2 regions of the Streptomyces sp. NPDC051064 genome follow, and region 2 is predicted to be linked to the other one. Evidence: riboswitches for the same ligand, from Rfam matches in the RefSeq annotation. Region 2 holds a riboswitch; the other holds the start of a gene.
What was found. Region 2 has a riboswitch for S-adenosylmethionine ahead of ACIBCU_RS01895 (aminotransferase class V-fold PLP-dependent enzyme). Riboswitches for the same ligand answer to the same signal wherever they lie in the genome.
Positions count from the first base shown of each region.

Region 1: another riboswitch for S-adenosylmethionine. It lies ahead of thrC (threonine synthase); the one in region 2 lies ahead of ACIBCU_RS01895 (aminotransferase class V-fold PLP-dependent enzyme).

Region 1 is NZ_JBITFK010000012.1:39,732-55,289, reverse strand. Features, by position in the region: gene ACIBCU_RS34110 (TerD family protein) at 1-74, opposite strand, end outside; gene arfB (alternative ribosome rescue aminoacyl-tRNA hydrolase ArfB) at 247-681, shown strand; gene ACIBCU_RS34100 (flavin reductase family protein) at 712-1,218, opposite strand; gene cdgB (diguanylate cyclase CdgB) at 1,566-3,218, shown strand; gene ACIBCU_RS34090 (carbohydrate-binding protein) at 3,351-4,331, shown strand; gene ACIBCU_RS34085 (1-phosphofructokinase family hexose kinase) at 4,427-5,359, opposite strand; gene nagA (N-acetylglucosamine-6-phosphate deacetylase) at 5,526-6,680, opposite strand; gene ACIBCU_RS34075 (ROK family protein) at 6,680-7,573, opposite strand; gene ACIBCU_RS34070 (ABC transporter substrate-binding protein) at 7,800-9,077, shown strand; gene ACIBCU_RS34065 (DUF3263 domain-containing protein) at 9,092-9,352, shown strand; gene otsB (trehalose-phosphatase) at 9,445-10,293, shown strand; gene ACIBCU_RS34055 (trehalose-6-phosphate synthase) at 10,290-11,666, opposite strand; gene ACIBCU_RS34050 (glucosyl-3-phosphoglycerate synthase) at 11,737-12,687, opposite strand; SAM riboswitch class I at 12,841-12,968, shown strand; gene thrC (threonine synthase) at 12,987-14,285, shown strand; gene ACIBCU_RS34040 (MoaD/ThiS family protein) at 14,313-14,588, shown strand; gene ACIBCU_RS34035 (cold-shock protein) at 15,036-15,242, shown strand; gene groL (chaperonin GroEL) at 15,553-15,558, shown strand, end outside.
Region 2 is NZ_JBITFK010000001.1:407,893-423,450, forward strand. Features, by position in the region: gene ACIBCU_RS01890 (Lrp/AsnC family transcriptional regulator) at 1-242, shown strand, start outside; gene ACIBCU_RS01895 (aminotransferase class V-fold PLP-dependent enzyme) at 320-1,696, opposite strand; SAM riboswitch class IV at 1,874-1,991, opposite strand; gene trpD (anthranilate phosphoribosyltransferase) at 2,076-3,140, opposite strand; gene ACIBCU_RS01905 (cytochrome bc complex cytochrome b subunit) at 3,266-4,891, opposite strand; gene ACIBCU_RS01910 (Rieske 2Fe-2S domain-containing protein) at 4,888-5,940, opposite strand; gene ACIBCU_RS01915 (c-type cytochrome) at 5,937-6,746, opposite strand; gene ACIBCU_RS01920 (heme-copper oxidase subunit III) at 6,802-7,422, opposite strand; gene ACIBCU_RS01925 (hypothetical protein) at 7,610-8,011, shown strand; gene ACIBCU_RS01930 (Ig-like domain-containing protein) at 8,074-9,330, opposite strand; gene ACIBCU_RS01935 (cytochrome c oxidase subunit 4) at 9,456-9,854, opposite strand; gene ctaD (cytochrome c oxidase subunit I) at 9,851-11,587, opposite strand; gene coxB (cytochrome c oxidase subunit II) at 11,584-12,552, opposite strand; gene ACIBCU_RS01950 (cysteine desulfurase/sulfurtransferase TusA family protein) at 12,824-14,206, shown strand; gene ACIBCU_RS01955 (carbohydrate kinase family protein) at 14,237-15,211, opposite strand; gene ACIBCU_RS01960 (hypothetical protein) at 15,372-15,558, shown strand, end outside.

The DNA.
Region 1 (15,558 bases), on a different contig from region 2:
ACCGTGACGGCGGTCAGGCCCGGGGCCTCCTTGGTGAGCGAGACGTTGCCGCCCTTGGACAGGCTTACAGCCATGGGAAGTCCCTTTCCTCGTCGTGTGCGGGCTTCGTGCCATCACGAAAGCTACCGTCACCCGTCCTAACGCAGACAAGAGACCACGAGGTTCCTGTTCCCTTTACTTTCTTTGCCGAAATTCTGGCCGAACGCTCGCAAAACAAGGTGACGAACCGGTCGTACGCCAGGGAACATGGGTGTCATGTCCGGGCCCTATGTCATCCGCGGTTCGGTCTCCCTGCCGGAGGCCGAACTCATGTGGCGTTTCTCGCGGTCCTCCGGGCCCGGCGGGCAGCACGTCAACACGAGCGACTCCCAGGTGGAGCTCCGCTTCGACCTCGCGGCGACCGAGGCCCTGCCCGAGGTGTGGAAGGCCCGGGCCCTCGAACGTCTGGCGAGCCGGCTGGTCGGCGGTGTCGTGTCCGTACGCTCCTCGGAGCACCGCTCCCAGTGGCGCAACCGTGAGACGGCCGCCGTGCGGCTCGCGGCGCTCCTGGCGGAGGCCACGGCCCCGCCGCCCAAGCCGCGCCTCAAGAAGAAGATTCCGCGCGGCATCAACGAGCGCAGGCTGCGCGAGAAGAAGCAGCGGGGCGACACGAAGCGCGGGCGCTCCGGCCGCGACTGGTGACGGCCTCACGGAGATCCGCGGGCGTGCCGGTCAGCCCAGCTGCCGGTAGCGGCCCTTGAAGTACGTCAGCGGCTCTCCGTCCGCGCTCGGCAGCGAGGCCGTCAGCACCCTGCCGATCACCAGCGTGTGATCCCCGGCCAGGACGCGCTGCTCCGTGCGGCACTCCAGGGTGGCCAGTGCCCCCTCCACCAGGAACGCCTCCGTGACCTCGCCCCGTATGCAGGGGATGTCCGCGAACAGCAGCCGGTCGCTGATCCGCCCCTTCATGGCGAACCGGCCGGCGATGCTCCGCTGGTTCTCCGCGAGCACCGACACCGCCCACTGCGGCTGCTCGGCCAGAAGGTCGTCCATCCGTGAGTCGTTGCGCAGGCTCACCATGACCAGCGGGGGGTCCAGGGACACCGACATGAAGGCCGTCGCGGTCATCCCGACGTCCTCGCCCCGGCCGTCCTCGTCCAGCGGCGGCTCCTGGGCGGTGATCAGCACCACCCCGGCGGCCAGTCTGGACAGGGCGGCGCGGAATTCGTCGTTGCTCACCCCTTCAGCATGGGGGTCGGCTTCGGGGCGCGGGGCGGGGGGAGTCTTCTGCAGCACACGGGGCACGCTAGTGCCGCGGTACGCCCTGTCGCATCGGGCCAGGGGACCAGCCGGGTCCTAGGACCACCGTCCCAGGTGTGCCGATTTGCGTTCGGTAAATAAAAGGAGTCCCAGGAGACGCCTCGGACAGCTTTTATCATCTGTTGTGACTTGAGTCACAGAGAGCAATATTTGTTGACCCTGTGTACCGGCTGCACAGCTCACTGTGATTCAGTGGCCGTGACAGTGCAACAAGTACGTCGATATGAAACCTGGAGTTGCTGTCGAGGTCTCAGGGAGTGCGAGCAATGGAGGCCGAGTCGGAGCCGTACGTCCGCCTTGCGACCATGCGGCAGTTGCACCAGGCCGTCGCTGATCTCAATACGGCGCGGAGCCTGGCGGACACGCTGCAGTCCGTGGCCGACGGCATCGTCACCGGCCTCGGTTACGAGCTGGGCTGCGTGAACCTCGTCCGTCCCGACGGTGATCTCGTGGTCGCCGCCTTCGCCGGCAACAGCGCCGCGGAAGCCCTGATCACCGGCCGTGTCGGCTCCCGTGAGTCCTGGGAGCGCAGGCTGTCGATGGGCGAGGCCTGGGACGAGCTCCGGTTCATACCCCACACCGAGGGCTGGGTGCTCCTCGACGACGACGTACCGCAGTGGCACACCGAGGGGCCCGAGCCCCGCTTCGAGGACGAGTGGCACCCCCTGGACCGCCTCTACGCCCCCATGTACGCCTCCGGCGGAGGTCTGGACCTCCTGGGGGTCATCTCGGTCGACAGGCCGCGCAACGGCCGCCGCCCCGGCGCCTGGGGCCGTGAGGCCCTCCAGATGTACGCCTCCCAGGCGGCGATTGCGATCAGTAACGCTCGTCTCCGAGCAAACATGCAGCGCGCACTGGTCAGGCTCGAGCGCGAACAGCAGGCGCTGCGCGCCAGTGAGGAATCCTTCCGCCAGGCGTTCGAGTACGCCCCCAGCGGCATGGCCATCGCCGAGATGGGCGGCGACCAGCACGGCAGGCTGCTGCGCACCAATGACGCGCTCTGCCGACTCCTGGGGCGCCCCGCGTCCGTCCTGCGCCGCTACTCCTTCGCCGACCTCGTCCACCCCGAGGACATCGGCACCCTGCTCCGCACGTCCGCCGAGGGAGGGCGGGCGGAGCTGCGGCTCGGGCGCAGGGACCGCACCTATCTCTGGGTCTCGCTGCGCAACTCCGTCGTCGCCGACACCACCGACGGGCCGCGTTTCCTGCTCACCCACGTCGAGGACATCGAGGAGCGCAAGCGCAACGAGCTGAACCTCGCGCACCGTGCCTCGCACGACGCGCTCACCGGTCTGCCCAACAGTGCCGAGCTGCGCTCCCGGCTCGGCGCGCGGCTGTGTGAGAGGCCTCACTCGGTCGCCTCCAGCGCGATCGAGGCGCTGGACGCGGCCTACGGCGATGTCGAGAGCGCGGCGCACGGCTACCGGGCGGACGGTTACGAGGGGGAGATCGCCCCGGGCGTCGGCCCCTACGACCACCATGTGCACACCGTGGCGCCCGACCCGGACCGCGACGACGGCACCAAGGGGCTCGCGGTGCTCTTCTGCGACCTGGACGGCTTCAAGTCCATCAACGACCGCTTCGGGCATCACGCGGGTGACGCGGTTCTCATCGAGGTCGCCCGGCGGCTCACGACGTGCGTACGGGACGGTGACACGGTCGCGCGGCTCGGGGGTGACGAATTCGTCGTCCTCGCGGACGGTCTCGGGGCCGCAGATGCCGCGGATCTGGCCGTACGCTTGCGTAACGCCATTATTCCGCCCATCCGGGTGGACGGCCGGGCAGTCAGGGTCGGGGCGAGTTTCGGTATCGGCTGGGCCGAGTGCGGCATGACCGAGGAAGAGGTCCTGCACTCCGCCGACCAGCGGATGTATGTGGAAAAGCGGTCCCGATCGAAGGTTCACCGCAGAGCCGGCTGACGTTCACGCCCTGGCTGTCCCCGTACACCGCCCGGTTTTCCGGGGGACCGAGAGCAATTCGACGCGTGCTCCGTTCGGGGTAGGCTCGGCCGGTCGGCGACGGCTGGCGACATGGTGAGGAGTGACCCAGGGATGACGGCCGGAAACAACGGCGCGAGCAAGCCCGAGGACGACGATCCGTTCGGCTATCTGTACGAGGACGGGCGGGCGGCAGGCGCACAGCCGCCCGGGCAGGGTGGATACGGCTACCCCGGTCCGGCCGCGCAGCCCGGCGTGCCCAGAACGTCGTACAACCAGGTGCGGACGGTCGGTGAGCGCCAGTACGGGCAGGTACCGCCGCAGCAGGCGTACGGCCAGCAGCCCCAGTACGGCCAGCAGCCCCAGTACGGCCAGCCGAACCCGCAGTACGCGGCGCCGGAGACCTACCCCGGCGGTGCGGTGACCGCGCAGCACGGGTCGGTGCCCGGCGGGAACGGCGGTCCCGGCCGTGGGGGCCCCAACACCAAGGCGCTGCTGATCGCGGCCGTCGCGGTGGTCGCGGTCGTGCTCATCGGCATCGGCGCGGCGCTGATGACGGGCGACGACAGCGACGGCAAGAAGGACGAGGCCGGGTCGTCGGCGGGTCCGGCCGACGAGGTCGGGGACTCCCCGAAGCCCGAGAAGTCCAAGAAGCCGTCGCAGGAGTCCGTCGATCTGCCGAAGCAGGACGCGGCGACGCTGACGCTCGGGGGCACGGCGTCCCTGGACAGCACGGTCAAGGGCGCCAAGAGCGCGAACGGCCAGTACATCAGCCTCAACGAGGTCGGCCGGTCGGCCACCTGGACCGTCGATGTGCCGGAGAGCGGCCCGTACACGCTGTATGTGACGTACGGGGTGCCGGGCAAGGACGCCAAGACGTCCCTCACGGTCAACGACGAGGACCCGCGCTCGATCAACATGAAGAACTTCGCGAACGCCGCGGAGGGCGACCTGGAGAAGGGCTGGACGAACACGTACGCGTACGTGCAGCTCGACAAGGGGTCGAACACCCTGATGCTGTCCTGCAACGAGGGCGACTCGTGTGACGCCAACCTCGACCAGCTGTCGCTGAAGTCGGGGCACGTCAAGGACTGATCCGCCGCTCAGGAAACGCTTGGAGATCCAGCACCACCGTCGTCCCGGTCATCGCGCCCAGCGCGAGCCGGGACGCGGTCGTTCCGGGGGGCCGTTCAGGCCGCCGGTGCGTGCTGTTCGACGGCGACGCGGGTCAGCAGGTCCTCGTAGGCGGCGCGGTCGAACTCGCCGGCCGCCGGGGCCAGCACGGTAGCCGTGGACAGGGCCACCGCGCGGGTCAGCCGGTCCTGCCAGCCGAGCCCTTCGGCGAGGGCGGAGAGCAGTCCGGCCACGGCGGAGTCGCCCGCGCCCGTCGGGTTGCCCCGCACGGCGGTCGGAGGTGCGGCCCGCCAGACGCCGTCGGCGGTGACGGCGAGGAGCCCGTCCGCGCCCAGCGACGCGACGACGCTGTGCGCGCCCCGGCGGCGGGCGTCGCGGGTGGCACGCAGGGGTTCGCGGGCGCCGGTGAGCCGGGCGAGCTCGTCGGCGTTCGGCTTGACGAGGTCGGGGCGGGCGGCGATGCCGCGGCGCAGGGGTTCCCCGTCGGTGTCCAGGAGCACGGGGACGCCGGCCGCGCGCGCGAGCCGTACGAGGTCCGCGTACGCGCCGACGTGGACGCCGGGGGGCAGGCTGCCGCAGAGGGCGACGGCCGCGGCCCCGGGGAGGAGTTCTCCGAACGTGCCGAGGAAGGCCGCCCATTCGCCGGTTCCGATGTGCGGGCCCGGTTCGTTGAGCTGGGTGGTGTCACCGCTGGAGCGGTCGACCACGGCGAGGGTGCGGCGGGTGTTCCCCGCGACGGTGACGAGCGCGTCGGTGGGTCGGTGGGGGAGCGCGCCGAGGAGCTCGCGCAGGACCGCACCGGTGGCGCCGCCGGCGAAGCCGGTCACCACGGTCTCGTGGCCGAGCGCGGAGAGCACCCGGGCCACGTTGACGCCCTTGCCGCCGGGGCGCTCGGTCACGTCGTCGACGCGGTGGCTGGTGTGGGGGACGAGTGCGGGGACGGCGTAGGTCAGGTCGAGTGCCGTGTTCAGCGTGACGGTCAGTATCACCTGTACCGGCCCCCGGTTCCTTGATCGTCCGTGCCCACGCGCCGTCTCCCCGCGGCGCCGTCCCTGGTGATCATGCCAAAGAGGCGGCGGCCGTCCCAGGGTTCCGGGACAACCGCCGTCTCTTCGTTACGTGTTCAACCGCCCGCCCGTCGGCGGGCCCGGCCGGTCAGCCGACCGGGGGCTCCACGATCCACTCGCCCCGGCGCATGACGCCCTTGAGCGCGAAGTCCGCGTCCAGGACCACCAGGTCGGCGTCCTTGCCCGGGTCCAGTGAGCCGACCCGGTCGTACACGCCGAGGAGCCGGGCCGGGTTGGCGGAGATGGACCGGACGACGTCGTCGACGGGGATCCGGTCGACGGTCACGGCCCTGTGGAAGGCGGTGTCCAGGGTGAGGGTGGAGCCCGCGATCGAACCGCCCTCCACCAGGCGTGCGACACCGTCCTTGACCTCGACGGCGAGCGGTCCGAGCTCGTAGAAGCCGTCGCCCCCACCGGCCGCGTCCATGGCGTCGGTGATCAGCGCGACCCGGCCGACGCCCGCGTGGTGGTAGGCGAGCTCCAGGGCGGCGGGGTGCAGATGCGTGCCGTCGTTGATCAGCTCGACGGTGACCCGCTCGTCCTCCAGGAGCGCCGCGACCGGGCCGGGCGCGCGGTGGCCGATGGCGGGCATCGCGTTGAAGAGGTGGGTGGCGACGGTGGCGCCCGCGTCGATCGCCTCGACGGTCTGCTCGTACGTCGCGTCCGTGTGGCCGACGGCGGCGATCACCCCGTGCTCGGCGAGCAGCCGTACGGACTCGATGCCGCCCGGGAGTTCGGTGGCGAGGGTGACCATCCTGGCGCTCCCGCGCGCCGCGTCGAGCAGCTTGCGGACCTCTGCGGGGTCGGGGTCGCGGAGGAGGCCCTCGCTGTGGGCACCCTTGCGGCACGGGGAGATGAAGGGGCCCTCGAAGTGGATTCCGGCGAGCTCGCCCTGCTCGACCAGTTCGGAGAGCATGCCGGCCTGTCGGGCCAGGAAGTCCATCTCGCCGGTGACGGTCGAGGCGACGACGGTCGTCGTGCCGTGTGCGCGGTGCGCCCGCACCGCGGTCAGGGCGTCCTCGGCGGTGCCGGTGGCGAAGGACGCGCCACCGCCGCCGTGGTTGTGGATGTCCACGAATCCGGGGACCACCCAGTGGCCCGAGAGGTCGACGGTCCGGGCGTCCTCCCGCGTGCTGCCGACGATCCGGGTGCCCTCGACGATCACCCGGCCGTTCTCGACGGTGCCGGTGGGAAGCACCACCCGGGCACCTGCGAGAACCGTGCTGTCTGCGCGTCCGGCCATCAGGCGGAAACCTCCGTGGCGAGTAGATCCCAGGCGAGCAGCCCTGCGCCCAGGCATCCGGCGGTGTCCCCGAGGGCCGCCGGGACGATGTGAGGCAGCTTCTGGAACGTGACCCGTTCCTCGACAGCCGCACGCAGTGGTGTGAACAAGGTTTCCCCTGCCTCGGCAAGACCGCCACCGATGATGAGCGTGCGGGGGTCCAGCAGGGTGAGCGCGGTGACCAGCCCCGCGGCCAGCGCGTCGACGGCGTCCCGCCACACGCGCAGGGCCGCCGGGTCGCCCGAGGCCACGGCCTTGGCGCAGTCCGCGGCGTCCGCGTCGGGGTCTCCCGACGCGGCGGCCCAGGCCCTGGACACGGCGGCGGCCGAGGCAAGGGTCTCCAGGCAGCCGCGCTGGCCGCAGCCGCAGTCCGGGCCGTCCGGGCGGACCACGATGTGGCCGATCTCGCCCGCGTAACCGTGGGCGCCCGCCTCGATGGTGCCCGCGATGCCGATGGCGCCGGCGATCCCGGTGCCCAGGGGCACGAACAGGAAGCGGTCCGCTCCCTGGCCGGCGCCGATCCGTCCTTCGGCGAGGCCGCCGGCCCGGACGTCGTGGCCGAGCGCGACGGGTACGCCGCCGAGCCGTTCGCCGAGCAGCTTACGCAGGGGCACGTCGCGCCAGCCCAGGTTGGCGGAGTAGACGGCGATCCCGCGTTCCGCGTCGACTATGCCGGGCACGGCGACCCCGGCGGCGACGGCACTCTCGCCGAGGTGCTCCTCGCCGTACGCGCGGAGGTCCTCGGCGAAGCCGAGGATCGTCTCCACGACGGCTTCGGCGCCGCGGTCCCTGCCGGTGGCCCGGCGCGCCTCGTGGAGCAGGGTGCCGTCGGCCCCGACCAGAGCGGCCTTCATTCCTGTGCCGCCCACATCGAGGGCGATGACGTGTCTCACGGAGACAGTTTCGCCCGCCGACCCCTAAAAGGTCTAGTCCACTAGCGTGGTTTGTTGAGCACCCATACAAAACGGTCCTGCTAGATTGCCGAATCGATACGCAGGTGGTGTAGACCTCCATGCGGTCGTGAGGCAGGATCGCGGATCGCCGTCGGGAACGGCGGTGTCCGCGTCGACCAATGTAGGGATGGGCAAGGCTGTGCAGCGGCGCTATGTGGGTCTGACCGCGGTGGTGGCCGCATTCGGGATGACGGCAACGTTGTCGGGGTGCGGTTCGGATACCGGGGGCGGCGACGTCACCCTGCGACTGGTGGCGGCCGACTACGGCACGAGTGCGGAGAACAGCTCCCAGAAGTACTGGGACGACGTCGCCGGGAAGTTCGAGAAGGCCAACCCCGACATCAAGGTCGAGGTCAGCGTCTACTCCTGGAAGGACGTCGACCGCAAGGTCGCCGAGATGGTGAAGGCCGGCGAGGCCCCCGACATCGCGCAGATCGGCGCGTACGCCGACTACGCCAAGGCGGACAAGCTCTACGCCGCCGACGAGATGATCGCCATCCGCACCGGGTCCAACTTCCTGCCCTCGCTCACCGACGCGGGTGAGGTCGACAACACTCTGTACGGCCTCCCGTTCGTGGCCAGCACCCGGCTCCTCTTCTACAACAAGGGCCTCTTCGCCAAGGCGGGCCTCGGGGCACCGCAGACCTGGGACGACATCGAGAGCGACGCCACCGCGCTCAAGCAGCGCGGCGTGACCTACCCCTTCGCGCTGCCGCTCGGTCAGGAGGAGTCCCAGGCCGAGACCCTGATGTGGCTGCTCAGCGGGGGCGGCGGCTACACGGACGAGGTCGGCAACTACAACATCGACTCCCAGGCCAACATAGAGACCTTCAAGTGGCTGAAGAACAACCTCGTGGGCAAGGGCCTCACCGGCCCCGTCGCCCCGGGGAAGCTCGACCGGGCGAAGGCCTTCGAGGCGTTCACCAAGGGTGACGTCGGCATGCTCAACGGCCACCCGACGCTGATGCAGGAGGCCGAGAAGAAGGGCGTCGAGGTCGGCATGGTCCCGCTGCCCGGGATCGAGGGGCCGACCGAGGGCTCGATGGGCGTGGCCGACTGGATGATGGGCTTCAAGCAGAACGGCCACCGGGCGGAGATCGGCAAGTTCCTCGACTTCGCCTACACGGACGAGAACGTGCTCGCCTTCGCCGACCAGTACGACCTGCTGCCCGTGACCGGCACCGCGTCCGCCGCGATGGAGGCGGACAGCAAGCACAAGCAGCTGCGCGAGTTCCTGTCGGCGCTGCCGAACTCGCAGCTGTACCCGTTCGGCAAGACGTCGTGGGCGCAGGCCAGCGAGAGCATCAAGGAGAAGATCGGCTCGGCGGTCGAGCCCGGCGGCAGCCCGGAGAGCGTGCTGGTGGACATCGCGTCCCAGGCCCGGCAGGCGGAGAGTGCAGAGTAGGTAGGTTGGTTCATATGACCGGCCCTCCCGCTGACGAAGCGGACTCCACTGCCCCGCTCTCCGACCAGGAACGCGCGGTGCTGGCCCTGGAGCGGCGCTCCTGGCCGGGCCCCGGTGCGAAGGAGCGGGCCGTCCGGGAAGACCTGGGCATCTCGCCGGTCCGCTACTACCAGCTGCTCAACGCGCTCCTGGACGACCGCCGGGCGCTGGAGGCGGACCCCGTGACGGTGAACCGGCTGCGGCGGGTCCGGGACGCGAGGCGGGGGCGGCGCTGAGTCCCGGGCCTGCCGGGGCTCCGTCCCGGACCCAGCGCCTCGAACGCCGGCGCGGGGCTGGATTTGGCCCTGCTCACAGCTACGCTCGGACCATGGGCAATTCGGCACACCCCATCCCGACCCCGTCCACCCAGGCCGGCCGCGAAGGCCTCGCCGCACTCCTGGCCCGTCCCTCCCGTGCGGTCGTCGCGCTGGACTTCGACGGCACGCTCGCCGACATCGTCCCGGATCCGGAGCGGTCCCGGGCGCACCCCGGTGTCGTCCCGGCCCTCTCCGCGCTCGCTCCCCAGGTCGCCGCCGTCGCCGTGATCACCGGCCGCCCGGCCTACACCGCCGTCCGCCACGGCGGCTTCGCCGGGGTGCGCGGCCTGGACCACCTCGTCGTCCTCGGGCACTACGGGGCCGAACGCTGGGACGCCGCCACCGGGTCCGCCCACGCCCCGGCCCAGGACCCCGGAGTCGAAGCCGTCCGGGGCGAGCTCCCGGCCGTGCTGGCGGAGGCGGGCGCCGACAGCGGCACCTGGATCGAGGAGAAGGGCCGCGCGGTCGCCGTGCACACCCGCCGCGCCGCCGATCCGCAGGCCACCTTCGAGGCCCTGCGCGTTCCCCTGGGCAGCCTGGCCGCGCGTCACGGCCTCATCGTCGAACCGGGCCGCCTCGTCCTGGAATTGCGCCCGCCGGGCATGGACAAGGGCGTGGCGCTCGAGGAGTACGTGAAGGAGACCGGCGCCGAGACGGTGCTCTACGCAGGCGACGACCTCGGCGACCTCGCCGCGTACGCCGCCGTGGAGAAGCTCCGCACCCGGGGCACCGCAGGTCTGCTGGTGTGCAGCGGCACCGAGGTCCCCGAACTGGCCGAGCGGGCCGACCTGTTGCTGTCGGGCCCGGCGGCGGTCGCGGAACTGCTCCGCTCCATCGCCGGGCGCCTCACACAGTCCTAGGCGCGCAGCGCGTCCAGCTGGTCCAGGAACCACTGCTGCGGTGGCAGCGCGGTGGCGGCGGCGGCCAGGCGCTTCGAGCGGGCGCCGCGCTCGTCGGGGTCCATCGTGAGCCCCTCGTGCAGCGCCGTCGCCGTGGCCGACACGTCGTACGGGTTGACCACGATCGCGTCCTCGCCCAGCTCCTCGTACGCCCCCGCCTCGCGGGAGAGCACCAGCGCGCAGCCGTGGTCCGAGACGACCGGGACCTCCTTGGCGACGAGGTTCATGCCGTCGCGGATCGGGTTGACCAGGGCCACGTCAGCCAGCCGGTACGCCGCGAGGGAGCGGGCGAAGTCGTCGTCGACGTGGAGCAGGACCGGGGTCCAGCCCTCGGTGCCGTACTCCGCGTTGATCGCGTCGGCGACCCGCCGCACCTCCGCCGTGTAGTCGCGGTAGACCGTGAGGTCCTGCCGGGAGGGGTAGGCGAAGGCGATGTGCACCACCCGCTCGCGCCATTCGGGGCGCTCCTCCAGCAGCGCACGGTAGGCGTGCAGGCCGCGCACGATGTTCTTGGAGAGCTCCGTGCGGTCCACCCGCACGATCGTGCGGCGGTCCGCGCCGACCTGCTCCCGCAGGATCTCCATGCGGTCGTCCACGTCCGCCTCGTGGGAGCGGCGGCGCAGGAAGTCCCCGTCGGCGCCCAGCCCGTGCACCCCGATCCGGGTGTGGCCGGTGCCGCCGAGGATCTCCGTGCAGCAGCTGATGAAGGCGTCCGCCCAGCGCCGGGTGAGGAACGCGGCGCGGTCGGCGCCCAGGATTCCGTTGAGCAGCTGCTCGCCGATGTCGTCGGGCAGCAGCCGGAAGTAGTCGACGGGCGCCCAGGGGGTGTGCGAGAAGTGCCCGATCCGCAGGTCGGGCCGGAGCTCGCGCAGGAGGCCGGGGACCAGCGAGAGGTGGTAGTCCTGCACCAGGACCGCCGCGCCCTCGCCCGCCTCCTCGGCGAGCGCCTCGGCGAAGGCCTGGTTGTACGCCTCGAAGGAGGCCCACTGCCGGCGGAACTCCGCGTCGAAGACGGGCTCCACCGGCGTCTCGTAGATCATGTGGTGGACGAACCAGAGCACGGAGTTCGCGATGCCGTTGTACGCGTCTTCGTGGACCCCGGCGTCGATGTCGAGCATCCGGACGCCGGGCTCGGAGACACCGCGCCGGACCGCCTCGCGGTCGCCGTCACCGAGGGCGGCGCACACCCACAGCTTGTCGTCGACGGCGCTCAGGCCGGAGACGAGCCCGCCCCCGCCCCGCTTCGAGTCGAGTGTGCCGTCCTCCCGCCGTGTGTACGACACCGGGCCGCGGTTGGACGCGACGAGTACCTGGGCAGCGTGCTCGGAGACCATGTACCCGAACCTAGCCCGTTCGGGAAGCCGCCAAACGTGAAGCGTGTGCGGAGCCGGGCGGGAAGAACCGTTACGCCGCGTTTCGCGAGGCGTACTCCGCGATCTCGCGCATCGGGGGGCGTTCCTCGGTGTCCACCGCATGGGTGCGCGGGACGAATCCGTCGGGCCCCCGCTCGAACTGGGTGATCTCGGGGCGCACGAGGGTCCCCCGGGAGAGCCGCAGCTGCGCCGTCCGGTAGATCGTGGCCGCCATCCGGCCGAGTGCCTGGCCGTCCTGGTGGCGGTGTTTGCGTACGCCGACGTCGACCTGGGCCAGCGCGTCCAGGCCGACCGTGTGCAGCGCGTCGACGAGCAGGCCCAGCTCCACTCCGTAACCGACGGGGAAGGGGAGCTGCTCCAGCAGGGAGCGCCGCACCGCGTACTCGCCGCCCAGCGGCTGGACGAAGCCGGCCAGGCTCGGCCAGTGCAGATTGAGCAGCGGGCGGGCCACCAGTTCGGTCACCCGGCCGCCCTGGCCTGCGGCGTCACCCAGCGGCCGGTCGTACATGGCCTTCACGAAGTGCACCGAGGGGTCGGTCAGCAGCGGGCCGACGATCCCGGAGACGAAGTCGGCGGAGAAGTCCTTGAGGTCGGCGTCGACGAAGCAGACGATCTCCCCGCTGGTCACCAGCAGTGATCTCCACAGGACCTCGCCCTTGCCGGGGAGGGCGGGGATCCGGGGGAGTATCGCGTCCCGGTGCACGACCCGGGCGCCGGCCAGCCGCGCCGCGTCGGCGGTGGCGTCGGTGGATCCGGAGTCGATCACCACCAGTTCGTCGACGAGCTGGACCTTCTCCATCAGCTCGCGCCGGATCTCCGCCACGATCGCTCCGACCGTCGCCTCCTCGTTCAGCGCGGGCAGGACGACGCTCACGCGCGAGCGGTGCGGATCCTTCGCCCGCGCGGCCGTGAGCCGGTCCAGCGGGAGGTCGGCAGCAGACCAGGAACGCCTGGTCAGCCAGCGTTCCACCTCTTCCAGCACGGTCGATACTCCCTGTATGTGATCCATCTCGCGGTTCGGACGACTATCTCAATCGTCCGGTGCTTCGGTTACAGTCTTGAACAACGCGGATGACCCTCGCATGTCGGGGTCGGTCCGCGAATAAACGCCCGGATCCATGGTCCGGTGCCATAGCGCTCATCCAGAGGGACTGAGGGAACGGCCCGTTGAAGTCCCGGCAACCCTCCTGCCGACCGCGAGGTCACGGTGGGGAAGGTGCCAATTCCGTCTTGTGGCGAAATACGTCGCAAGGAAGATGAGGAGAAAGGGCCTCCGCCATCATGGCCGTGCAGACAGTTGCAGCCGACACCAATACCTCCGCAGTGGACCTCGGTCCCGCCGCGGCACTTTCCTGCCGCGAATGCGGCGAGCGTTTCGAGCTCGGCCCCATTTTCGCCTGTGCGTCCTGTTTCGGGCCGCTCGAAGTGGCGTACGACCTGCCGAGCGGCTCCCCCGAAGAGCTGAAGAAGCGCATCGCCGAGGGCCCGAACAACATCTGGCGCTACGCGCCGCTGCTGCCGGTCCCCGCCGATGTCGCGGACAAGCCCAACATCAACCCCGGTTTCACCAAGCTGGTCAAGGCCGACAACCTGGCCCGCGAGCTGGGCGTGACCGGTGGTCTGTACGTCAAGGACGACTCCGGCAACCCGACGCACTCCTTCAAGGACCGTGTCGTCGCCATCGCCGTCGAGGCCGCCCGCGCCTTCGGGTTCACCACCCTCTCCTGCTCCTCCACCGGCAACCTCGCCGGTGCGGTGGGCGCCGCCGCCGCCCGCGCCGGCTTCCGCTCCTGCGTGTTCATCCCGCACGACCTGGAGCAGGGCAAGGTCGTCATGGCCGCGGTGTACGGCGGCGAGCTGGTCGGCATCGAGGGCAATTACGACGACGTCAACCGCTTCTGCTCGGAGCTCATCGGCGACCCGCTCGGCGAGGGCTGGGGCTTCGTCAACGTCAACCTCCGGCCGTACTACGGCGAGGGCTCCAAGACCCTGGCGTACGAGATCTGTGAGCAGCTCGGCTGGCAGCTGCCCGACCAGCTCGTCATCCCGATCGCGTCCGGCTCGCAGCTCACGAAGATCGACAAGGGGCTGCAGGAGCTGATCAAGCTCGGCCTCGTCGAGGACAAGCCGTACAAGATCTTCGGCGCCCAGGCCGAGGGCTGCTCGCCGGTCTCCACCGCCTTCAAGGCCGGCCACGACGTCGTGCGTCCGCAGAAGCCGAACACCATCGCCAAGTCCCTGGCGATCGGCAACCCGGCCGACGGCCCTTACGTCCTGGACATCGCCCGGCGCACCGGCGGCGCCGTGGAGGACGTGAACGACGAGCAGGTGGTCGACGCGATCAAGCTGCTGGCCCGCACCGAGGGCATCTTCGCGGAGACCGCGGGCGGGGTGACGGTCGGTGTGACGAAGAAGCTGATCGACGCCGGCCTGCTCGACCCGGCCCTCACCACCGTCGTCCTGAACACCGGCGACGGACTGAAGACGCTCGACGCGGTCGCCCCCACGACCGGCCTGTCGGCGACGATCCGGCCCAGCCTGGACGCGTTCCGCGACGCGGGCCTCGCCGCCGCCAACTGACACCCGAGACCGAAGGAAGGCACCCACATGAGCGTCAAGGTCCGTATCCCCACCATCCTCCGCACCTACACGGGCGGTCAGGCCGAGGTCCCGGCCGAGGGTGCGACCCTCTCCGAGGTCATCGCGTCCCTGGAGCAGAACCACCCGGGCATCGGCGCCCGTGTCCTGGACGACCAGGGCAAGCTGCGCCGCTTCGTCAACGTGTACGTCAACGACGACGACGTGCGCTTCGAGGGCGGCCTGGACGCGGTCACCCCGGACGGCGCGGGCGTCTCGATCATCCCGGCCGTCGCCGGAGGCTGATCTCCCGACACGGTCACGGGCCCGACCGGCGGCCCGACCGCACGGCGTGAGCGATATGACCCCCTCCGCGAGAAGCGGAGGGGGTCATTCTGCATGGTTGAGCACGGTACAGTTGGGGAAGTCCCCGCAGCTGCCCGTGCCGCCCGCATATGAGAATGCGCCCGGCCGCGACAAGAAGCAGCCAAAGTAAGTGAACTCCTTGTGGCATAAGTGGCCTTTGTCAGGCCCGACTTGCCCTGGAATCTTATGAGTTCCCCCATTGCGTGCGGTCACCCGTGCCCAGAATTCTCGTCCGATTGACCTGTTGCAGAGGGCAGTTGGGCAGATACATTCGGCCGCGGTCGACGCGTTCCGGCGCACGCCACCCTCTCCTGTCGGAGGGTGAGTTCTGACCCGGGCCCGCGAAGTGCGGTGCTCGTGCAAGGGCCAGTAATAGGGGAGTTAGGCATGGCTCAGGGCACCGTCAAGTGGTTCAACGCGGAGAAGGGGTACGGCTTCATCGCGGTCGACGGTGGTGCGGATGTTTTCGTCCACTACAGCGCGATCCAGATGGACGGGTACCGCACCCTCGAAGAGGGTCAGCGAGTTGAATTCGAGATCTCGCAGGGCCAGAAGGGGCCGCAGGCGGACATGGTCAAGCTCGCCGTCGGCTGAGCTCGGCGCGGTCGTCCGACGACACTACTCACGCACGTGAGGCCCGTACCCCGGCCAGGGATACGGGCCTCACGTGCGTCCTCGTCCGCCCGAAGGTTGTCCACATCCCGAGGGTGACGCTTGCACTCGTAGGGGTCGAGTGCTAATCATTGGCGTTAGCACTCTCCAGGTGAGAGTGACAGAAAACTTGGACCGGGCCGGTGAGGCCCGCAGGCTCCGTGGGGCAAGGAACCACTGAGCACGCTGGCCGTCCGTCGCGGGCGCCACTCGGTCCGGAGAAATCCACCCCTGTCCGGGAGGACCACTTCACATGGCC
Region 2 (15,558 bases):
GGATTCCCGAGATCGCCGAGGCCATCGCCGCGCTGGACAGTGTCAGCGAAGTCTTCTCGGTCACCGGTACGTACGACCTGATCGCCATGGTCCGGGTCGCCCGGCACGACGATCTGGCCGATGTCATCCCGGGCCGGATCAGCAAGATCCCAGGCGTCGAGGGCACCGACACCCATGTGGCCTTCCGCACCTACTCGCAGCACGACCTCGAGGCGGCCTTCGCCATCGGGCTCGACGCCTGAGACCACGTACGTACGGCTCCGGCCGGGGACGGGGCGACACGCCTCCCGTTCCCGGCCGGAGCCGTGTCCGGACCCGCTCAGACCTGCGCGGCACCCCGGTCGGGCACGCAGCGGCCCTCCTCGGTGCGGTAGCTCCAGCGGGCCCCCTTGCTGACGAGCTCGCGGACGGCGCCCAGGAACCTCTCGATGTGCTCGTCCGGCGTGCCGGCGCCGAAACTCACCCGGATGGCGTTGAGGGACCTCTCCCCCGGCGCGGCCTCCGGCGCGCCGCACTCACCCGGCTCCTGCGGCTCGCTGCCCAGCAGGGTCCGCACCAGCGGGTGTGCGCAGAACAGTCCGTCGCGCACCCCGATGCCGTACTCGGCGGAGAGCGCCGCGGCGAAGTGCGAGCTGTTCCATCCCTCGACCACGAAGGAGATGACGCCGACCCTCGGGGCGTCGTCGCCGAAGAGCGAGAGCACCTTGACCTCGGGGACGTCGGCGAGCCCCTCACGGACCCGTGTCACCAGCTGCTGCTCCCGGGCGACCAGCCGGCCGAATCCGGCCTCGGTCAGGGCCTTGCAGGCCGCGGCGATGGAGTAGACGCCGATGACGTTGGGCGATCCCGCCTCGTGCCGGGCCGGGGTGGTGTGCCACTCGACGTCCACGCCGCCGTCGGTGCGCCGGGCGACCTTGCGGGAGGCGCCGCCACCCGCGAGGTACGGCTCCGCGTCCACCAGCCAGTCGGCGCGGCCGGCGAGGACGCCCGAGCCGAAGGGCGCGTACAGCTTGTGCCCGGAGAAGGCGACCCAGTCGACGTCCAGCTCGGCGATGTCCACCGGGTGGTGGGGTGCCAGCTGCGCCGCGTCGAGCACGATCCGCGCGCCGTGGGCGTGGGCGGCGGCGGCCAGTTCCTTCACCGGCCACAGCTCACCGGTGACGTTGGACGCGCCGGTCACGCAGACCAGTGCGGGGCCGTAGGGCTCCCGGCCGGCCAGCGCCCGCTCCAGCGTGGCGACTGCCTGGTCCGGGGTGCGCGGGGCGTCGAGGTAGGTCACCCGGGCGCCCCGCCAGGGCAGCAGCGAGGCGTGGTGCTCGGTCTCGAACACGAACACCTCGCAGTCGGCGGGCAGTGCGGCGGCGAGCAGGTTGAGGGAGTCGGTCGTCGAGCGGGTGAAGACCACCTGGTCCTCCGCACGGCAGCCGAGGAACTCCGCGACGGTCTCGCGGCTGTTCTCGAACAGGTCGGTGGAGAGCTGCGAGAGGTAGCCGGCGCCGCGGTGCACGCTGCCGTAGTACGGGGCGTAGGCGGCCACGTCGTCCCAGACCCGCTGGAGGGCCGGGGCGCTGGCCGCGTAGTCGAGGGCGGCGTAGGTGACGTCTCCGCCGGTAACGAGCGGAACCGTGACATCTGCACCCAGAACCGGCAACGGGGCACAAATGGACTGGTCGACGGCAGCGGTGGAGACAGACATGGCGAACTCCCGTGAAAGGCAGGCGAAATCCTCGCGCCGGCGGCAGTGCGCGGCAGCGCGGGAACGAAAGAAAAAGGGGATGTGCGGAGGAGGGCCTAGAGCCCTATCGCATTCGCTTGCTCACAGAAGACTCCCTGGGACCAGGACCCCAAGGGGTGGCATCCAACGATGCCGAGGGGCCCGCGCTTGCCACAGACCTCGCTGCCTGCGGCCTGGTCTTCACCCGGGGCACCCCGCCACGGACGGAGGGTTGCCGGACAGCGGGCCGGGGCCGTAGTCGCTGTCACTCATGACCTGCGCAGCATCTTGCCATACCTACGGCGACGCGCAAGGGCGCAGTCCGCGATCCGGACTGCGCCCTTGTTCACACCGTGCGAGCTCAGGCGTTACTGGCCGCCACCCAGCGCTCCAGCGCGCTCTTGGCCGCACCCGAGTCGATCGACTGCGCGGCCCGCGCGATCCCGGCCGAGAGCTGCTCGTCCAGCGAGCCCTCGCCCGGGTCCAGCGCGACCAGTGCCGCAGCCGAGTTGAGCAGCACCGCGTCCCGTACGGGACCGGTCTCCCCGTCGAGCAGCCGGCGGGCCACATCCGCGTTGTACGAGGAGTCCGCGCCGCGCAGCGCCTCGACGGGGACCAGGTCCAGGCCGACGTCGCGCGGGTCGAAGGCCTGTTCGCGCACGGTGCCGTCGCGGACGATCCAGACCCGCGAGGTCGCCGTGGTGGTCAGCTCGTCGAGGCCGTCGTCGCCCCGGAAGACGAGCGCCGAATTCCCCCGGTCCGCCAGCACGCCCGCGACGATGGGCGCCATCTTCGGGTCGGCGACCCCGATGGCCTGGGAGCGCACCCGGGCGGGGTTGGTGAGCGGGCCCAGGATGTTGAAGGTGGTCTGCGTGCCGAGCTCCTTGCGCGCCCTGGCCGCGTAGCGCAGGGCGGGGTGGAACTTCACGGCGAAGCAGAAGGTGATGCCCGCCTCCTCGGCCACGGCGACGACGCGCTGCGGCGTCAGTTCGAGGTTGACGCCGAGCTTCTCCAGCACGTCGGAGGCGCCGCTCGCCGAGGAGGAGGCCCGGTTGCCGTGCTTGACGACCTTGGCACCGGTCCCCGCGACGACGATCGCCGACATGGTGGAGATGTTGACCGTCTTGGCCATGTCGCCGCCGGTGCCCACGATGTCGACCGTGCGGCCGGGCACCTCGATGGTGTGGGCGTGCTCGTACATGGCGCGGACGAGTCCGGTGACCTCGTCGACGGTCTCGCCCTTGGCCCGCAGCGCGACGGCGAAGCCGGCGATCTGCACGTCCGTGGCCTCGCCGCTCATGATGCGGTCCATGGCCCACGCGGTGTCGTCCGCGCCCAGGTGCTCGCCGCGCAGCAGGGGGGTCAGCACGCCGGGCCAGGTACGGTCCGCCACGCTGTCGCCGCCGTCCGGGGTCACAACGTTCATGGTCCGCTCCTGGGGGTCCACAGCCGATACAGGGGATACCTCCCACCCTATCCAGGCCCGGGGACAGCGAAGAGCCCCGTCCATCGGATGGACGGGGCTCCCGCTGTGGCGGTCAGCTGAGGTGATCAGTGGTGGCCGTGGCCGCTGGTGATCTCCTTGTACTCCTCGGCGGTGGGCTTGGCGATCTGGTTGTCCTCGCCGTAGTAGCTCTTGCTGAGCCTGGCCCGGAGCTTCTGCAGCGCCGACGGCTTGCGCTCGACACCGTTCTCGTCGACCGTCGGGCCGATCTCGACCGGCTTGTACTGCTCGTGCGCGGTGAGCGTGTGCAGCTGGCCGGGGCTGAGCGGCTCGTGGATCTCGACGAACTCACCGTGCGGCAGGCGCTTGATGGTGCCGGACTCGCGCCCGTGCAGCACCTTCTCCTTGTCGCGGCGCTGGAGGCCGAGGCAGATCCGCCGGGTGACGACGAACGCCAGGACCGGGCCGACGAAGAAGGCGATCCGTACGAACCAGCTGATCGCGTTGAGCGACATGTGGAAGTGGGTCGCCCAGATGTCGTTGCCGCCGCCGATCAGCATGACGAAGTAGATCGTCACCCAGGCGACGCCGAGACCCGTACGGGTCGGAGCGTTGCGCGGACGGTCCAGGATGTGGTGCTCGCGCTTGTCGCCGGTGATCCACGACTCGATGAACGGGTACAGCGCCAGCGCCCCGAGGACTGCACCGAACAGCACCAGCGGGATGAGCACGCCCAGGACCAGCGTGTGGCCCCAGAGGTTGATCTCCCAGCCCGGCATCACACGGACGAAGCCTTCCGCGAAGCCCATGTACCAGTCCGGCTGGGCGCCCGTGGACACCTGGTCGGGACGGTACGGGCCGAGCGCCCAGATCGGGTTGACCGTGGCGATCGCGGAGAGGACCGCGATGAAGCCGAAGACCAGGAAGAAGAAGCCTCCGGCCTTGGCCATGTAGACCGGCAGCAGCGGCATGCCGACGACGTTCTTGTTCGTCTTGCCGGGTCCGGCGAACTGCGTGTGCTTGTGGAAGAAGACCAGGATGAGGTGGCCGACCACGAGCCCGAGCATGATGCCCGGCAGCAGCAGGATGTGGATCGAGTAGAACCTCGAGATGATGTCCGTACCGGGGAACTCCCCGCCGAACAGGAACATCGAGATGTACGTACCGACGATCGGCATCGACAGGATCGCGCCCTGCGTGAAGCGCACACCCGTACCGGAGAGCAGGTCGTCCGGGAGCGAGTAGCCGGTGAACCCGGTGAACATGCCGAGCACGAAGAGCAGGAAGCCGAAGAGCCAGTTGATCTCGCGCGGCTTGCGGTACGCACCGGTGAAGAACACCCGGAACATGTGCACGAACATGCCGGCGAGGAAGATGATCGCGGCCCAGTGGTGGATCTGCCGGACCAGCAGACCACCGCGGACGTCGAAGCTGATGTCCAGCGTCGACGCGTAGGCCGCGGACATCCGGATGCCGTTCATCGGCTCGTAGGAGCCGTGGTACACGACCTCGTTCATGCTCGGGTTGAAGAACAGCGTCAGGTACACACCCGTAAGGATGATGATGATGAAGCTGTAGAGGCAGATCTCACCCAGCATGAAGGACCAGTGGTCCGGGAAGATCTTGCGCATGTTGGCCTTGGCCAGGCCGTAGATGCCCAGCCGGCCGTCCGCCCAGTCGGCGACCCGCTCACCGGCGGGCGCCTTGCGCTGTGTGTCTGTCGCAGTACTCATCCGCGCTCCCAGAAGGCAGGACCGACGGGCTCTTCGAAGTCACCGAGCGCCTCGAGGTTGCCCTCGCTGTTCACACCGATCCGCAGCTGCGGAAGGGGGTGACCGGCCGGACCGAAGATGACGCGGGCGCCGTCGGAGAGGTCGAAGGTGGACTGGTGGCACGGGCAGAGCACGTGGTGCGTCTGCTGCTCGTACAGGCTGATCGGGCAGCCGACGTGGGTGCAGATCTTCGAGAAGGCCACGATTCCCTCGTGGGCCCACTCGCGCTCGCGCTTGTCCTTGATGTTGTCCGGCTCGATGCGGATGATCATCAGGGCGGCCTTGGCGATCTGCGTCTGGAAGTCGTGCGCGTCCTCCTCCAGGCCCTCGGGCATGGCGAAGGTCAGCGAACCGACGACGACGTCCTCGGGACGCAGCGGCTCCATGGTGTTCATGTTGACGAGCTGCTTGCCCTTGGCCCACAGGGTCTTGCGGAGCTTCTTCTCCGGCAGCGGACCGAGGTCACGCAGCAGCACCACACCGGAGAGCGGCACCAGGGCCAGCGCACCGAACATGGTGTTGCGGATCAGCTTCCGCCGCCCGATCGCGGACTCCTTGGCGCCGGCCGCGAAGTCGGCCATGACCTTGGCCTTGACCTCGGGCGTCGCCTCGATGGCGTGCCGGTCGTCTGCGACCTCCACGTCGGACATCAGGGTGCGCGCCCAGTGGACGGCACCCGCGCCGATGAGGAAGAGCGCCAGTCCCAGGGTCATGCCCAGGGAGAAGTTGAGCGCACTCACATGGCCGAGCGGCCAGATGTAGACGATCTTGTCGACCGGGAAGATGACGTACGAGGCGATGAAGCCGATCGTCGCCACCATGGACAGCGTGAACATAAGGGCGACGGCTCGCTCGGAGCGATTCGCGGCCCGTTCGTCGATGTCCTGGATGCGCGGCCGGTGGGCCGGCAGCCCCGGGTCGGCGAACGGATCGCCCGCACCCTCTACCGCGCCGTGCGCGGTGTCCTGCTCTACCGGCAGGTTCTCTTCTGGAATCTGTTGGCTACTCATGACTTCTTGGCCTTAGCGGTGTGGGCCGCGACCCATACGGCGATGGCGATCAGGCCGCCCAGGCCGAAGATCCAGCCGAAGAGACCTTCGCTGACGGGGCCGAGGCCACCGAGCGAGAGCCCGCCGGGGGACTCCGACTCATCACCGTTGACGGTCTTGATGTACGCGATGATGTCTTTCTTCTCCTGCTCGGGCATGGTGCTGTCCGGGAAGGAGGGCATGCTCTGCGGGCCGGTCTGCATGGCCGCGTAGATGTGCTTCGGGCTCACGCCTTCGAGGTCCGGGGCGTACTTGCCGTTCGTCAGCGCGCCGCCCTTGCCGGTGAAGTTGTGACACTGCGCGCAGTTGGTGCGGAAGAGGTCTCCGCCCTTGGCCACGTCGGCACCCGAAGGGTCGACCTGGCTCTTGGTCGGCGTGATCGGGCCGGCGCCCAGGGACGCGACGTACGCCGCGAGCTGGTCGATCTCGGCCTGGTTGTAGATGACCTTCTTCTTCGGGACCTGGGCGCCCGGCTGCTGAGCCGGCATGCGTCCGGTACCGACCTGGAAGTCGACGGCGGCGGAGCCGACGCCCACGAGGGACGGCCCGTCGGTGGTGCCCTGACCGCCGGATCCGTGGCAGCTGGCGCAGCCCACGGAGTAGAGCTTCTTGCCCTCGTCGATGGCGAGGGACTGGGCGGTTTCGTCGGCCTGCGCCTTACCCGCAGGCGCGAACGCGGCGTACAGCCCCCCGGTAGCCGCCAGCGCGAGGAGTAGTACGACGACCGCCGCCAGCGGATGGCGTCGTCGTGCGGAGAGCTTTTTCACGGATTACCCCGGTGTCAGGATCTTCTGCGTCGATGATGGGTGGGTGCGAGCCCTGTTACTTGATCATGTAGATCGTGGCGAACAGGCCGATCCAGACGACATCGACGAAGTGCCAGTAGTAGGACACGACGATGGCGGCGGTGGCCTGTTCATGGGTGAATCTCGAGGCCGCGTATGTCCTGCCCAGGACGAGCAGGAAGGCGATGAGACCGCCTGTCACATGCAGACCGTGGAAGCCGGTCGTCAGGTAGAACACCGAACCGTACGGGTCGGAGGACAGGGAGAGACCCGCCTCCTTCACCAGCTCGGTGTACTCGAGGACCTGGCCTCCGATGAAGATCGCACCCATCACGAACGTGATGATGAACCAGGTGCGGAGCTTCTTCACATCGCCCCGCTCCGCGGCGAAAACGCCGAGCTGGCAGGTGAGAGAGGAAAGCACCAGGATCGTGGTGTTCGTCGCCGAGAACGGGAAGTTCAGATGGTGAGCCATCTCCTTCCAGTGATCGGGTCCCATCACCGATCGCAGGGTGAAGTACATCGCGAAGAGGGCCGCGAAGAACATCAGCTCGGAACTCAACCAGATGATGGTTCCGACGCTGGTGAGGTTCGGCCGATTGACCGACGGGTGCGCGTGCCCGGTTTCTACTGTCGTTGCTGTCGCCACGACCGACATTATGTCGGTCGCTTATCCCGCCCTCACTCCGGGGGGTGCCGTTCGGTGTGTCAGCGGTGTGTGTCCTCACCGAACGGCCCATCGAATCGCTGTCTTTACCGGTGCTGACAGGCAGTCCGCCGGAGTACGATCCGCCCATCGGTTCATGCCCGGAGAGCCCCGAAGACACAGACGTCACGGAGGAACAATGCAGCCGACCGCCACGGTCCTGGTCTACAGCGACGACGCCAACACCCGCGAGCAGGTGAGGCTGGCAGCCGGTCGGAGGCCTGCGGCGGACGTGCCACCGGTGGAGTTCCTGGAGTGCGCCACCCTGCCGGCCGTCCTGAGCGCACTGGACCGGGGCGGTGTCGACGTCTGCGTGCTGGACGGTGAGACGGCCCCCGCGGGCGGTATGGGCGTCTGCCGGCAGATCAAGGACGAGATCTTCGACTGCCCGCCCGTCCTGCTGCTGATCGGACGCCCGCAGGACGCCTGGCTGGCCACGTGGAGCCGTGCGGACGCCGCTGTGACGCATCCGGTGGACCCGGTCGACTTCGCGGACGCCCTGGCCTCCCTGTTGCGCCACAGGCTGTCCGTAGGGGCCTGAGGCGGAGGGGCCCCGAACCCCTCCGCGGTGCCCTTCGAGGGCGCGGCGCACTCCCGGCCGGGTCAGACCTGGGGGCGCAGCCGCGCCGCCTCGACGTCGGTGCCCGAGTCCGGTGTGCCGCCCCCGTGCAGGGCGCTGCCCTTCCGCCAGGCGTCCCAGTCCAGGTTCCAGTCGCCGAAGCCGTTGTCGAACGGCGTCATCGTCTCACCGCCGCTCCCGACGACCTTGACGATGTCGCCCTCACGTACGGTCTCGAAGAACCATTGGGCGTCGGCGGTGCTCATCCCCGTGCAGCCGTGGCTGACGTTGGCGCTGCCCTGCGAACCGGTCGACCAGGGCGCCGCGTGGACGTACTCACCGCTCCAGGTGACGCGTGTCGCCCAGTAGACGGGCAGGTCGTACGACTCCGAGGAGCCGGCGGCGATGCCGATGCTCTCCCCGCGCATGCGTACGAACTGCTCCTTGGCCAGCACGACCTTGACGCCGTTGCGCGTGTCGAAGCCGGGCTTGCCCGTGGTGACCGGCAGGGTGTTGATCACCTCACCGTTGCGCAGCACGGTCATGGTGTGGTCGGAGGCGTCGGTGATCGCTTCTATCCGGTCGCCGGTGGTGAGCTTCAGGGGCTTCGCGGCGGCCCCGAAGAGGGCGTTGGTGACCTTTATGCCCTTGAGGTTGCTGCGGACGTCGATGGTGGCGTCGGCGGGCCAGAACTCCTTGGGCCGGTAGTGCAGGGTCTTGGCGTCGACCCAGTACCAGGAGCCCGTGACGGCGGGGGTGGACCGGACCTGCAGCCCGCGTTCCACGGTGGCCCTGGAGGCCTTGTCGGTGACCGGAGCGCTGAGTTCCGCTGTGAGGGGCTGTCCGACGCCGTAGGTGCCCGCCTGCGGGCCGAAGGTCACCTTCAGGAACTTCTTGGCCGAGGTCGTGCCGAAGTCGTACGTACGGCTGCCAGGGGCGCCGTCGCCGTTCTCGGTGGAGACCTTGACGGTGTATCGGGTGCCGGCCGCGAGCGAGGTGGTGGAGTGCCACCGCTTCCCGTCGGCATCGAGTTCGCCCGCCAGATGGCGGCCCTCCCTGTCGACGGCCGTCACGTCCGTGATCTTCGCGTCGTCGTCCTTGACGGTGACTTCGAGGGGCTTGTCGGGGTCGGCCTTCTCGTTCTCGGAGGGGCCGTTGAAGGAGACCAGGTCAGCCGCGTCGTACGGCTTCAGCGACAGCGGATGACCATCGGGCTCGCCACAAGCGGTCGCACCCGCTACCAGGGTCACGACCAGCAGAGTGCAGCTCACTACGGTGCGGATGCGCGGCGTGTGGTTCATGAACCCACGCTAAGAAGATTCATCCGATCCAGCGCGTTCAGTGACTGCAAACGGGGGCCCGGCCCGCTCATTGCTGAGCGGGCCGGGCCCCCGTACGGGTGCGACGCGGCCTGTGCGGGCGTGTCCTACTGGGTGCGGTTCTCTCCCCGGTAGTACTCGAAGACCCAGCCGAAGAGGCCGATCAGGAGCAGCGGGGCCGAGAAGTAGGCCAGCCACCAGCCGAAGACGACGGCCATGAAGAGGAACGCCCCGCCGATGGCCAGCGAGAGCGGCTGCCAGCTGTGCGGCGAGAAGAAGCCCACCTCACCGGCTTCGTCCGCGACGTCGGCTTCCTTGTTGTCCTGGGCCATCGCGTCGACCCTGTTGGCCGTGAAGGCCAGGTAGAAGCCGATCATGATGGTCAGCCCGAAGGCCAGGACCAGCGCGGTGGTACCGACCGGCTCCTTGGACCAGACGCCGTACGTGACGGCCATGGCCAGCATGAAGACGCTCAGCCAGATGAAGAGCTTGCCCTGGATCTTCACTTGCCGTCCTCCTTGCCACCGACGAGGACCTTGTCACCCTCGGACAGGTGATCGAGCTGCTCGAGTGCCGCGATCTCCGGGTGGTGCAGGTCGAACGCCGGGGATTCGGAACGGATCCTCGGCAGGCTGAGGAAGTTGTGCCGCGGGGGCGGGCAGGACGTCGCCCATTCGAGCGAACGGCCGTAGCCCCAGGGGTCGTCGACCTCGATCTTCTTGCCGTACTTGGCGGTCTTCCAGACGTTGTACATGAACGGAAGCATCGACAGTCCGAGCACGAACGAGGAGATCGTCGAGATCGTGTTCAGGGCGGTGAAGCCGTCGGCGGCGAGGTAGTCCGCGTAACGACGCGGCATGCCCTCGGCACCGAGCCAGTGCTGCACCAGGAAGGTGCCGTGGAAGCCGATGAACAGCGTCCAGAAGGTCATCTTCCCGAGCCGCTCGTCCAGCATCTTGCCGGTGAACTTCGGCCACCAGAAGTGGAACCCGGCGAACATCGCGAAGACCACGGTGCCGAAGACGACGTAGTGGAAGTGCGCGACGACGAAGTACGAGTCGGAGATGTGGAAGTCCAGCGGCGGCGAGGCCAGGATCACGCCGGTCAGACCACCGAAGGCGAAGGTGATCAGGAAGCCGACCGACCAGAGCATCGGTGTCTCGAAGGACAACGACCCCTTCCACATCGTGCCGATCCAGTTGAAGAACTTCACACCGGTCGGTACCGCGATGAGGAATGTCATGAAGGAGAAGAACGGCAACAGCACGCCGCCCGTCACATACATGTGGTGCGCCCACACCGTCACCGAAAGGCCGGCGATGGCGATCGTCGCGCTGATCAGACCGACATAGCCGAACATCGGCTTGCGGCTGAACACCGGAATGATTTCGGAAATGATTCCGAAGAATGGTAGCGCGATGATGTACACCTCTGGATGGCCGAAGAACCAGAAGAGGTGTTGCCAGAGCAATGCGCCACCGTTGGCCGCATCGAAGATATGTGCGCCGAATTTACGGTCGACCTCCAGCGCGAAGAGCGCGGCGGCGAGGACCGGGAAGGCCAGCAGGACCAGGACACCGGTCAGCAGGACGTTCCAGGTGAAGATCGGCATGCGGAACATCGTCATGCCGGGGGCGCGCATGCAGATGATCGTGGTGATGAAGTTGACCGAGCCGAGGATCGTGCCGAAGCCGGAGAAGGCCAGACCCATGATCCACATGTCGGCGCCGACGCCCGGCGAGCGGACGGCGTCCGACAGCGGGGAGTAGGCGAACCAGCCGAAGTCGGCCGCACCCTGCGGGGTGAGGAAGCCGGCCACGGCGATCAGCGAGCCGAAGAGGTACAGCCAGTACGCGAACATGTTCAGCCGCGGGAACGCCACGTCGGGCGCGCCGATCTGCAGCGGCATGATCCAGTTCGCGAACCCTGCGAACAGCGGCGTCGCGAACATCAGCAGCATGATCGTGCCGTGCATCGTGAACGCCTGGTTGAACTGCTCGTTCGACATGATCTGCGTACCCGGACGGGCCAGCTCGGCGCGCATGAAGAGCGCCAGGAGGCCACCGATGCAGAAGAACGCGAACGATGTGACCAGGTACATCGTGCCGATCGTCTTGTGGTCAGTGGTTGTCAGCCACTTGACGACGACACTCCCCGGCTGCTTGCGCCGCACCGGCAGCTCGTCCTCGAACGAGTCGTCTGCTGCCGCGGCACCCTGGGATTCGTTGAGGATGCTCACAGTTTGTTCGTCTCCGCATTCCTGGCCGGGTCCGTCTGCTCGATGCCTGACGGCACGTAGCCCGTCTGACCCTTCTCCGCCAGCTCCTTGAGGTGCTGCTGGTAACGCTCCGGAGAAACGATCTTGACGTTGAAGAGCATCCGGGAGTGGTCGACGCCGCAGAGCTCGGCGCACTTACCCATGTAGGTGCCCTCCTTCTTCGGCGTGACCTCGAAGGAGTTGGTGTGGCCCGGAATGACGTCCTGCTTCATGAGGAACGGCACCACCCAGAAGGAGTGAATGACGTCACGCGAAGTCAGGATGAAACGGACCTTCTCGCCCTTCGGCAGCCACAGGGTCGGACCCGGGTTGCCGTTCTGCGGGTTACGCGTCCCAGGGATGCCCACGTCGTAGACGCCGTTGGCGTTCGCGGGGAAGTCCTTCTGAAACTTGTCGGGGATGGCGTCGAGCTCCTTGGAGATCTTGCCGCCGGTGGAGGGCTCGCCCTCCACGTTCTCGATGTAGTTGAAGCCCCAGCTCCACTGGTAGCCGACCACGTTGATCGTGTGGGCCGGCTTCGGGCTGAGCTCGAGGAGCTTCGATTCATCGCGCGCGGTGAAGTAGAAGAACACCGAGACGATGATGAGGGGGACCACTGTGTACAGCGCCTCGATAGGCATGTTGTACCTGGTCTGCTGAGGTACCTCCACCTTGGTCCTGCTTCGCCGGTGGAAGATGACGCTCCACAGGATCAGCCCCCAGACAAGGACGCCCGTGGCGAGCGCTGCCGCCCACGAGCCCTGCCAGAGGGAGAGGATCCGAGGGGCCTCTTCCGTTACCGGGGTGGGCATACCGAGGCGGGGGAAATCCTCCCAGTTGTATGAACAACCGGAGGCCGTCGCCAGGACCAGGCCCGCAGTCAGCACCTGCGGCAGCTTCCGCCGCATCGGGCGCCGCGACGAGCGGTCGGAGCCGTTGGGACTCACGTAGCGCCTTCCCGAGAGTCTCGCCCGCACGGTCGGCGCGGCCGTCTCACTTGGTCGGTCGCCGGCCCTGACGCGGGCAGGGGTTTGGATGTTTATGCGGACCAAACCCTACTGGACGCTATTTGGGGTCGCGCGGGGAGGGTGCCCAACGCGCCGCACGACACCCCGAAGGGATGGAATGCGAGCCTCCGGCCGCCATCTGACGCTCCCTCTCCCTGCCCGGAGGCGGCCGGTCACCCGGTCACGCACCTGCGCGGGCTAGCGTGACGGTGTGCCCTACTTCGACGCGGCTTCCTCCGCCCCCCTGCACCCCGTCGCCCGCCAGGCGCTGCACGCCTCGCTGGACGAGGGCTGGGCCGATCCCGCCCGGCTCTACCGCGAGGGGCGGCGGGCAGCGATGCTCCTGGACGCGGCCAGGGAGACGGCGGCGGAGGCGGTCGGCTGCCGGCCGGACGAGCTCGTCTTCACCTCGTCCGGCACCCGGGCGGTGCACTCGGCGGTCGCCGGCGCGCTTTCCGGGCGTCGGCGTGTCGGCCGCCATCTGGTGCTCTCGGCCGTCGAGCACTCCTCGGTACTCCACTCGGCCACGGCCCTCGAAGCGGCGGGGGGATCCTTCACCGAGGTGCCGGTGGACCGGACCGGCGCGGTCGACCCGTCGGCGTACGGCCGGGCCCTTCGACCGGACACCGCGCTGGCCTGTCTGCAGTCCGCCAACCACGAGGTGGGGACCGAGCAGCCGGTGGCCGAGACCGCCGAGCTGTGTGCCGACGCGGGCGTGCCGCTGCTGGTGGACGCCGCGCAGTCGCTGGGCTGGGGGCCGGTGCCCGGCCGCTGGTCGCTGCTGGCCGCGAGCGCCCACAAGTGGGGCGGACCGGCCGGGGTCGGGCTGCTGGCCGTGCGCAAGGGGGTCAGGTTCGCACCCCAAGGCCCGGCCGACGAAAGGGAGTCGGGCCGGGCGGCCGGCTTCGAGAACATCCCGGCGATCGTGGCGGCCGCGGCCTCGCTGCGGGCGGTGCGCGCGGAGGCCGAGGCGGAGGGCGCCCGGCTGCGCGCCCTCGTGGACCGGATCCGGGCCTCGGTGGCGGGCCTGGTGCCCGATGTGGAGGTGGTCGGCGATCCGGTGCGGCGGCTGCCGCATCTGGTCACCTTCTCCTGTCTCTATGTCGACGGAGAGACACTGCTCCACGAGCTGGACCGGGCCGGGTTCTCCGTTTCGTCAGGATCGTCCTGCACGAGCAGCACCCTGACGCCCAGCCATGTCCTCAAGGCGATGGGAGTGCTCACGGAGGGGAACATCCGGGTGTCGCTTCCGCCCGGGACGACGGAGGAAGAGGTCGGCGGCTTCCTCGACGTACTGCCCGGGGTGGTCGCCGAGGTGAGGGAGAGGCTCGGCGCACCCGCGTCGGCTGCCCCCTCCCCGGCGCCGCGGGCCTCGCTCGTGGTCGACGCGCTGGGCCGTCGCTGCCCGATTCCGGTGATCGAACTCGCAAAGGTGATCGGAGAGGTACCCGTGGGCGGCACGGTGACGGTGCTCTCGGACGACGAGGCCGCCCGCCTCGACATCCCGGCCTGGTGCGCGATGCGCGAACAGGAGTACGTGGGCGAGGAGCCGGCGGACCACGGCTCGGCCTATGTGGTCCGCCGGCTCCTGTGAGCCCCGTACCGCTTCCGTGTGCCTACGGCCCTAGGAGAGGTGCTTGCGGACCTCGGAGGCCGCCTCGTCCCCGTAGGCCTTGGTGAAGCGGTCCATGAAGTGGGTGCGGCGCAGGGTGTACTCCTGGGTGCCGACCGTCTCGATGACCAGGGTCGCGAGCATGCAGCCGACCTGGGCGGCGCGCTCCAGGCCCACGCCCCAGGCGAGGCCGGAGAGGAAACCGGCCCGGAACGCGTCGCCGACGCCGGTCGGGTCCGCCTTGCGCTCCTCCTCGGCGCAGCCGACCTCGACGGGGTCCTGGCCAGCCTGCTCGATGCGGACGCCACGGGCGCCGAGGGTGGTGACGCGGTGGCCGACCTTGGACAGGATCTCCTCGTCGCTCCAGCCGGTCTTGGACTCGATGAGCCCCTTCTCGTACTCGTTGGAGAAGAGGTACGTCGCACCGTCGAGGAGGATCCGGATCTCCTCGCCGCCCATCCGGGCGATCTGCTGCGAGAAGTCCGCGGCGAACGGGATGCCCCGCGAGCGGCACTCCTCCGTGTGGCGGAGCATCGCCTCGGGATCGTCGGCCCCGATCGAGACGAGGTCGAGACCGCCCACGCGGTCGGCGACGCTCTTGAGCTCGATCAGCCGGGCCTCGCTCATGGCGCCCGTGTAGAAGGAGCCGATCTGGTTGTGGTCGGCGTCCGTGGTGCAGACGAAGCGCGCGGTGTGCAGCACCTCGGAGACACGGACGGAACCGGTGTCGACGCCGTGCCGGTCGAGCCAGGCGCGGTAGTCGTCGAAGTCCGACCCGACGGCGCCGACGAGGATCGGCTGCGTGCCGAGCACGCCCATGCCGAAGGCGATGTTGGCGCCGACCCCGCCGCGTCGCACGTCGAGATTGTCGACGAGGAAGGAGAGGGAGACCGTGTGCAGCTGGTCCGCGACCAGCTGGTCGGCGAATCGGCCGGGGAAGGTCATGAGGTGGTCGGTTGCGATGGAGCCGGTGACTGCGATGCGCACGGGGTGGCTGCTCCTGCGGAAGGCGGAGGAAACGCGTGAACGCACCCTCCGGGACGGCGTGACAGTTCACGCTACCCGGTGACGCCACCGTAGCCGAAGGGGCAAAACTACCCGATAGTAGGTCTTTCTACCTGGGTGCCCCCGTGCGTACGGTGCGGATATGTCGAACACCATCGTTCCGCGTGAGTCCGTTCCGCGTGAGTCCGAGATGAGCCTGGCCGAGCTGCGCGGTGACTGCGCACGGATGGCGCCGCACTGGGTCGCGCCCACGAGGACCACCACGAAGCCGGTGGAGCCCTCCCGCATCCACGGGGTCACGGTGCCGCCCTCCTCGGCCCGCCTGATCG